Regions from separate parts of the Luteimonas sp. Soil_N_1 genome, predicted to be linked through region 1. Evidence: predicted binding sites of a transcription regulator. Region 1 holds the regulator's gene; the other holds the start of a gene.
What was found. The regulator HrcA, encoded in region 1, represses chaperone genes, less so after heat shock. The targets are predictions, from matches to a motif close to TTNGCACTCNNNNNNNNNGAGTGCNAA.
Positions count from the first base shown of each region.

Region 2: the regulator HrcA is predicted to act here: its motif matches at 2,628-2,654, upstream of rpoH (RNA polymerase sigma factor RpoH).

Region 1 covers NZ_JBDGKS010000001.1:1,854,954-1,859,442, reverse strand. The annotation lists gene dnaK (molecular chaperone DnaK) at 1-528, opposite strand, end outside; gene grpE (nucleotide exchange factor GrpE) at 664-1,194, opposite strand; gene hrcA (heat-inducible transcriptional repressor HrcA) at 1,236-2,285, opposite strand; gene recN (DNA repair protein RecN) at 2,432-4,099, shown strand; gene fur (ferric iron uptake transcriptional regulator) at 4,227-4,489, opposite strand, start outside.
Region 2 covers NZ_JBDGKS010000001.1:890,061-894,549, reverse strand. The annotation lists gene AC3A4E_RS04115 (NAD(P)/FAD-dependent oxidoreductase) at 1-762, shown strand, start outside; gene zupT (zinc transporter ZupT) at 839-1,648, shown strand; gene rpoH (RNA polymerase sigma factor RpoH) at 1,738-2,616, opposite strand; gene glnE (bifunctional [glutamate--ammonia ligase]-adenylyl-L-tyrosine phosphorylase/[glutamate--ammonia-ligase] adenylyltransferase) at 2,815-4,489, opposite strand, start outside.

The sequences.
Region 1 (4,489 bases):
GGCCGCGGTCGGCTCGTTGATGATGCGCTTGACGTCGAGACCGGCGATGCGGCCGGCGTCCTTGGTCGCCTGGCGCTGGCTGTCGTTGAAGTAGGCCGGCACCGTGATCACGGCTTCGGTGACCTTCTCGCCCAGGTAATCCTCGGCGGTCTTCTTCATCTTCTCGAGGATGCGCGCGGAGACTTCCTGCGCGGACAGGCGCTTGCCGTCACTGGTCGACACCCAGGCGTCGCCGTTGTCGTGCTCGAGGATCTTGTACGGCACCAGGCCGATGTCCTTCTGGACTTCGCCGTCCTTGAACTTGCGGCCGATCAGGCGCTTCACCGCGAAGAAGGTGTTGTGCGGATTGGTCACCGCCTGGCGCTTGGCCGACGCGCCCACCAGCACTTCGCCGTCCTTGGTATAGGCGACGACCGACGGCGTCGTGCGATCGCCCTCGCTGTTCTCGATGACCTTGGCCTTGCCGCCGTCCATGATCGCCACGCACGAGTTCGTCGTGCCGAGGTCGATGCCGATGATCTTTGCCATTGCGCTGCTTCCTCTAAAAGGTATGTGTCTGGGTGACGGCCGGAACCGTCGATGACCGTGATCTGGGGACACGCAACACAGCGTTCAAGCGGTGTGACGCATCGGAATTCGCGATCGGGCCGGGGCCCGGGGCGTTCAGTCAGCCTTGGCGACGACGACCATGGCCGGTCGCAGCAGACGCTCGTTGAGCAGGTAGCCCTTCTGGAACACCTGGGCCACCGCGCCCGGCGCCACGCCCGGCACATCGACGATGCTCATCGCCTGGTGGTGTTCGGGGTTGAACACGTCGCCCGGCGCCGGCGCCAGCGTGGCCAGGCCGTTGCTCTCGGTGGCACGGGTCAGCTCGCGCAGGGTCAACTCGACGCCGCTGCGCAGCGGATCGTTCTCCGGCGCACTGGCCAGACCGGCTTCGAGTGCATCGAACACCGGTACCAGTGCGGCCAGCAGGCGTTCGTTGGCGAAGCGGCGTGCGTTCTCGACCTCGCGGGCCAGACGCTTGCGCTGGTTCTCGAGATCGGCGCGTTCCAGCAACACCTGCGCGCGGAGCTGTTCGAGCTCGCCGCTGAGGCGCTCGACCTGGTCGGCCAGTTGCTGCTCGACCGAGGCCGCTTCCGGGCCATCGGTCTCGTGGAAATCGGGGGACTGCGAATCGTGCTGCTGGGTCATGTCGGGTTCCGGGGCGGTCGTCTGGCCGCCGACGGCACCAGCTATGGGGTCGGGGCGTCCGGATTCAAGGCCGCGCCCAGCACGCTCGCGGTCGCCTGCACCACCGGAATCACCCGCTCGTAGGCCATGCGCGTGGGGCCGATCACGCCCAGCACGCCCAGCGTGCGGCCGCCGGCGCCATAGGGCGCAGTCACCAGCGACATGCCCTCCAGCGGCGCCAGCCCGGTTTCCTCACCGATGAAGATCCGCACGCCCGGCGCGCGGATCGTGCGTTCGAGCAACTGCAGGATCTCGCGCTTGCGCGCAAACACCTCGAACAGGTCGCGCAGACGATCGAGATCCGACAGGTCCTGCACGCCGATCAGGCGGTTCTGCCCGGCCAGCAGCATGTCGTCCTCAGCAGGCACCAGCGCCTGTTCGGCGAGCTCCATGGTCTGCGACAGCAGCGCTTCCATCTCGTCGCGGGCGTTGCGCAGCTCCTCGACCAGTGCCGCCCGGATGTCGCCCAGCGGGCGCCCGGCGAACTGCTGGTTGAGATAGTTCGCCACGCGTTCCAGCTCCACGGCCTCGAAGCCGCGCCGGGTCTGGAAGATGCGGTTCTGCACTTCGTGGTCGGCGAACACGATGATGGCCATGATCCTCTGGCCATCGAGCGGCACGAAATCGATATGCCGGAACGCCAGTTGCTCGCGTCGCGGCACCGACACCACGCCGACGAAATGGGTCATCGCCGACACCAGCTCCGACGCGCTGCCCAGCAGCGACTGGTGCCCGCCTACGCCGAGTTCGCCACGCAGACGTTCGAGTTCGGGTGCACGCAGCGGCTTGACCTGCAACAGCGAGTCGACGAACACCCGGTAGCCCTGCGCCGTCGGCACGCGGCCGGCCGAGGTATGCGGCGAGACCAGCAGGCCGGATTCCTCGAGATCGGACAGGATGTTGCGGATCGTCGCCGCGCTCACATCCAGCCCTGCATGCCGCGCCAACGTCTGCGAACCGACCGGCTCCCCGTCCTGGATATGCCGGGCGATCAGTGTGCGCAGCAGCTGCCGGGCACGCGGATCGAGCGGATGGCGGGGATCGGAGGACATGCGGGCGGTATACGGTGCGCCTACCTGCGATGCAAGCGCCGCATTCTCTCGTCGTGAGACGGATGCACGTTATCTAGCGCACCATCGAATGCCGATCCAGACGCCGATCTACTCGCCCGCGACGCGCCAAGGCACAATCCGCACCCATGCTGACCCATCTCGCCATCCGCAATTTCGCCGTCGCCAGCCAGTCGGATCTGGAGTTCGGCGCAGGCCTGACCGTCATCTCCGGCGAAACCGGCGCCGGCAAGTCGCTGCTGGTCGATGCGCTGGGCTTCCTGTCGGGACAGCGCGCCGACAGCGGCATCGTGCGCCATGGCGCCGAGCGCGCCGAACTGCATGCCGAGTTCGCGCTCGACGATGCCGCGCCTGCGCTGCGCTGGCTGCGCGAGCACGAACTCGATGATGGCGACACCTGCCAGCTGCGCCGCACCCTGCGCGCCGATGGCGGCTCGCGCGCCTGGATCAATGGTCGCCCGGCGACGATCACCCAGCTCGGCGAACTGGCCGGGCATCTGGTCGAGATCCACGGCCAGCACGAACACCAGGCCCTGCTCGCCCGCGGCAGCCAGCTTGCGCTGCTCGATGCGCAGGCCGGCAATGGCGCGCTGCTCGCCGAGGTGCGTGCGACCGCGCAAGCCTGGCGCGCATTGCACGACGAGCGCGACGCGCTGGTCGGCATCGGCGATGTCGCCGAGCGTCGCGACTGGCTGCGTCATCAGCTCGACGAACTCGAAGGCGAATCGCTTGCCGCCGACGCGGTGGCCGACCTGTTCGCGAGCCATCGCCGGCACGCGAACGCGGCCGGCCTGATCCAGACCTGCGATACGGCGCTGGAGCGCATGCGCGGCGACGACGATCTCGGCCTGCCGCAGGCGCTGCAGACGCTGCGCCACGATCTGGCGCGGATGCGCGCGCACGAGCCGCGGCTGGGCGACGTCGACGCGATGCTTGATGCCGCTGCGATCCAGCTCGACGAGGCCACGTTGCTGCTGGGCCAGGTCCGCGACGATCTCGACATCGATCCCGAACAGCTGGAGACGCTGGAACAGCGCCTCGGCCGGCTGCACGAACTCGCGCGCAAGCATCGCGTGACGCCGGAAGAACTCATCGACGTGCAGACGCGCCTCGCCGGCGAGCTCGATCAACTCGACGGCGCCGGCGAACGCCTCACGCAACTCGACGGCGAGATCGAAGCCGCGATGGGCCGCTGGCGCACCGCCGCCGATCGTCTCGGCGCGGCACGTCGCAAGGCGGCCAAGGCGCTGTCGAGCGCGACCACCGCGTTGATCCACGAACTCGGCATGGGCGGCGGCGTGTTCGAAGTCGCGATCGAACCGGTCGAGACCACGCGGCCCGATCCGCAGGGCGCCGAGCGTGTGGAATTCATGGTGTCGGCCAACGCCGGCCAGCCGCCGCGTGCCCTGCGCAAGGTCGCGTCGGGCGGCGAACTGTCGCGCATCTCGCTGGCGATCGAAGTGGCTGCGCTCGGGCACGATGCCGTGCCGACGATGGTGTTCGACGAAGTGGATTCGGGCATCGGCGGCGCGGTCGCCGACATCGTCGGCCGCAAGCTGCGCGCGCTCGGCGAAAGCCGGCAGGTGCTGTGCGTGACCCATCTGCCGCAGGTGGCCTCGAAGGGCCACACGCATTACCGCGTGCACAAATCCAGCGCCGAGGGCGCGACCGAAAGCCGGGTCAGCCTGCTCGACACCGGCGAGCGCACCGAGGAACTCGCACGCATGCTCGGCGGCGTCGACGTCAGCAAGGAAGCGCGCGCCGCAGCCCGCAAGCTGCTGCAGGGCATGGTGTGAGGGGATGCACAGCCGCGCGGACCAATACCGCTGCGGTCATTGACGCTAGAACCTGACGAGGCGCGGCAACGGCCTGTGACCTTGACGCTGACGGCCGCGAACATCGCGGCCGTCAGCGAAAAGAATGTCAGCGCTTCTTGCGGACGTAGAGCACCAGCGAGTGCTCTTCGAGGATGTAACCGTACTGGTCGGCGATCTGCCGCTGCAGTTCTTCGATCTCGGCGCTCTCGAACTCGATGATCTTGCCGCTGTCCACGTCGACCATGTGGTCGTGGTGGCCGCCGCGATCGAGTTCATAGACGGCGTGGCCGCCCTCGAAGTTGTGCTTGAGCACGAGGCCGGCGGCCTCGAACTGGGTCAGCACGCGGTAGACGGTGGCCAGGCCGATCT
Region 2 (4,489 bases), 960 kb from region 1:
CACACGCTGCGCAGCGAGTTCCGCAACATCGATCCGGCCCTGGCGAAAGTGCGCTTGGTCGAAGCGGGGCCGCGCGTGCTGTCGTCGTTCCCGGACGATCTGTCGGAGAAGGCGCGCCGCCAGCTGCAGAAACTCGGTGTCGAGGTGCAGACCGGCACGCCGGTCGCCGACATCGATGCCGACGGCTACCGCCTCGGCGATCAGCGCGTCGCCGCGAAAACGGTGATCTGGGCCGCGGGCGTGGCAGCGTCGCCGCTCGGCGCCCTGCTCGATGCGCCGCGCGACCGCGCCGGTCGCGTCCAGGTCGAACCCGATCTGCGTGTGCCGGGCCATCCCGACATCTATGTCGCCGGCGATCTCGCCGCGATCCAGAGCGCCGGCCAGCCCGTGCCGGGCGTCGCGCCGGCCGCCAAGCAGATGGGGCGGCACGTCGCGACCAGCATCCGCGCACGCCTGCGCGGCCAGGCGACGACGCCGTTCGCCTACCGCGACTTCGGCAACCTGGCGACGATCGGGCGTATGGCCGCGGTCGTGCATTTCGGCCGGCTCAAACTGTCGGGCGCACTCGCCTGGTGGTTCTGGCTGATCGCCCACGTGTTCTTCCTGATCGGCTTCCGCAACCGCGTGGTCGTGCTGCTCAACTGGACGATGGCGTACTGGAGCTACCAGCGCGCGGCGCGGATCATCTTCGGCCCGCCCCTCGATGCCGAAGCGGCCGCCAAGCCGGACCGTGAAGGGCCCGACGCACCGCGCATCGGCTAGCATGGCCGCGCGCCCACCCAAGCCGGATCTGCAGCCAGGCTGAGTCGCTCCCCCCACACGTTCCGGCGTTCCGCGCATGCTCGAAATCTCGACCCACAATTTCTGGATCGCGCTGGCGGTCACCACTGCCGCTGGCCTGGCCACAGGCCTCGGCAGCCTGCTGGTGCTGTTCGCGAAACAGCCGAACGCGCGCCTGCTGTCGTTCGGCCTGGCGTTCGCCGCCGGCGCGATGGTCTACGTGTCGCTGACCGAGATCCTCGACAAGTCGATCCTCGCCTTCACCAATGCCTACGGTCCGCAGCTCGGCTTCACCTGGGGCACGCTCTCGTTCCTAGGCGGCGTGCTCTTCATCGTCACGATCGATCGGCTGGTGCCCAACCCGCACGAGCGTCTGGAAGTCGACGATCCCTACTTCCGCGAGCACAACACCAGCTACATCAAGCGCGTCGGCCTGCTGACCGCGGTCGCCATCACCGCACACAATTTTCCCGAAGGTCTGGCGACGTTCTTCGCCACGCTGGAGAACCCCGGCGTGGGCATGCCGCTCGCGTTCGCGATCGCGATCCACAACATTCCCGAAGGCATCGCGATCGCGGTGCCGGTGTACTTCGCCACCAACAACAAGCTTTACGCCTTCCTCGCCTGTCTGCTGTCGGGTCTGGCCGAACCGATCGGCGCGCTGATCGGCTACGCCGTGCTGCGCCCCTTCCTGTCCGAACCGGTGTTCGGCGTCGTCTTCGGCCTGATCGCCGGCGTCATGGTGTTCCTCGCCCTCGACGAACTGCTGCCCGCTGCCAAGCGCTACGCCAAGGGACACGAGACGGTGTACGGCCTGGTCTCGGGCATGGCCGCGCTGGCGATCAGCCTGGTGCTGTTCAAGTGGTGAGTGCACGCCGCGCCTGGCGCGCCTAGACATCGCAAACAGAAACGGCCCGCTTGCGCGGGCCGTTTCACATGTCGCATTCGAGCCGGGGATCAGGCCGCGAACAGCGCTTTCATCTTCTTCAGCGCGTTGGCTTCGACCTGGCGGATGCGTTCGGCGGACACGCCGTACTCGTCGGCCAGTTCCTGCAGCGTCACCTTGTGCTCGTCGTCGAGCCAGCGGCGGCTGATGATGTCGCGCGAACGCGCATCCAGCGTGGCCATGCCTTCGCGCAGCAGGTCCAGCTTGCTGCCTTCGCTGTCGCGACGCTCGTAGGCCTGCGCGGGATCTTCATCCTGCGCGACGAGGTAGGCGACCGGCGCCGGTGGCGCGTTGTCGTCGTCCTCGCCTGCGGGCGCGTCGAAACCGATGTCGCGACCGGACAGGCGCGACTCCATCTCGAGCACTTCGCGCTCGGACACGTTCAGATCGGCAGCAACCGCCCGGACCTCGCTCGCGTTGAGCCAGCCCAGACGCTTCTTGCTCTTGCGCAGGTTGAAGAACAGCTTGCGCTGCGCCTTGGTCGTGGCGACCTTCACGATGCGCCAGTTCTTCAAAATGAACTCGTGCATCTCGGCACGGATCCAGTGCACCGCAAAGCTCACCAGGCGCACGCCCACGTCGGGGTCGAAACGCTTGACCGCCTTCATCAGGCCGATATTGCCTTCCTGGATCAGATCGCCCAACGGCAGGCCGTAGCCGTTGTAGCCACGGGCCACGTGCACGACGAAGCGCAGGTGCGAATGCACCAGCTCGCGTGCGGCGTCGAGATCGTCGTCGTCGCGGTAGCGCTGCGCCAGCGCCTGCTCATCTTCGACCGACAGCACCGGAATCTGGTGCACGGCGCCGATGTAGGCATCCAGCGAGCCCAGCGGGTTGAGGGTCGGGAGGCTGTTGGCAACCAGGGCGTGGGACATGGTCTGCGTGCTCATGGGGAGGGATGTTAGCAGTCGATACCTATGACTGCTAAGACGCACAGGAGTTCCCGAATGTTCCATTCACAGAACGACACCGGGAATTTCGTTGACTTCTATTCACGTCCGGGATTGTCGTTGGCCCCGGCGGTCACTGCGCATCTTGGGAGCAAGTCTGCGGACCGACCCGCCAACCTCGCATGAAAACCGCCGCATTCAGGCCCAGTCGGCCGCGCAACGGATCGTCTCGCGCGCGGTCTCGAGCTCGGGCGTCTCGACGACGATCCGGGTCCGCCGGTCCAGCATGCAGCCCAGACCGAGTTCCAGCAGCGTCGCGTGGGCCGCGCGGAGCCCGGCGCTCGTGGCCGCATCGATCAACCCTTCCGCACCCGCTGCTTCCAGCAGCAGCGGCGTCGCGCGCGGTGGGAGCAAGGCAGGCCGCGTCGACGCCTCGCGCAGCACCAGCCACTGCAGCAGGAATTCCAGATCGACCAGACCGCCCGCGCCCTGTTTCAGATCGAAACGGTCGCCTGCGCTGCGGTCCAGCTCGGCACGCATGCGCCGGCGCATCGACAGCACGTCCTCGTGCAGCTTCGCCGGATCTCTCGGCGTCGCCAGGATGTCGCGGCGCACGTCTTCGAACGCGGCCGCCATATCGTCATGCCCGGCCACGAAGCGCGCGCGCACCAGTGCCTGGTGTTCCCAGGTCCAGGCCCGCTCGCGCTGGTATTCGGCGTAGCTGGCCAGCGACGAGACCAGCAGCCCCTTGCCGCCGTCCGGGCGCAGGCGCACGTCGACGTCGTAAAGACGGCCGCCGCCGGTGACGGTGCCCAGCAGCGCGACGATCTTCTGCCCCAGCCGTGCGGCCCAGCGCTGTGCATCAAGCGGACGCTCGCCGGTGGATTGCGCATCGGCGGGCGCGTCGTAAAGGAATACAAGGTCGAGATCGGAACCGAAGCCGAGTTCTTCGCCGCCGAGGCTGCCGTAGCCGATCACCGCGAACCGCGCGTCGGGCAGCGCGCCATGTGTGGATTCAAGATCGCGCATCGCCAGTGCCAGCACGGTGTCGACCACCGCGTCGGCCAGCCACGCGAGCTGGCGCGTGGCGTCCTGTCCCGACTGGCGCCCATCGAGCGTCGCGAGCGCGATGCGGAAGCTCAGCTGCTGGCGGGTCTCGTTGAGATCCAGCAGGCCGGCTTCGAGATCCGGCTGCCGCAACGCGCGCGCGCAGGCCTGGGCCATCTCGCCACGCTGCAGCAGCGGTCCTTCATCGCGCGTGTCGAGCAGTTCGTCGAGCAGAAGCGGATGCGCGGCGAGCCGTTCGGCGAGAAACGCGCTGCGCGTGACCACGTCGACCAGACGTGCGAGCGCTGCCGGGCGTTCGTCGAGCAGGGCCAGATAACTCGCGCGCCGCAGGATGTTGTGCAGCAGTGCGAGCAGCCGGCGGATCGCCTGCAGCGGACGGTCCGCGGGCGCGGACGCCTGCAGCAGTACCGGCATCAGCCTGTCCAGTCGCGTGCGCGCGCTGTCGGAGAGATCGCGCACGCTCGGGGAACGCGCGAAATCGCGCAGTGCCGCGTCGACTTCAGTGCTGTCATTGAAACCCGTGGCTTCGAGCACCGCGCGCTCGCCGCCCTCGGGCAGCGCGCGCCAGTAGCCAGCGAGATCGTCATCCGTCTCCACCGCCCGCTGCTGGCTACGCACGGCGAACAGCGCATCGAACTCCTGCGCGACCGACGCGCGCACAGCGCGCAGTGCATCGACGAGCGCGTCCCAGTCGACATAGCCGAGACCGCGCGCGATCCGCAGACGGTCAAGCGGATCGGCAGGCAACATGTGCGTCTGCGCATCGCGCAGCATCTGCAGCCGGTTCTCCAGCTGGCGCAGGAAT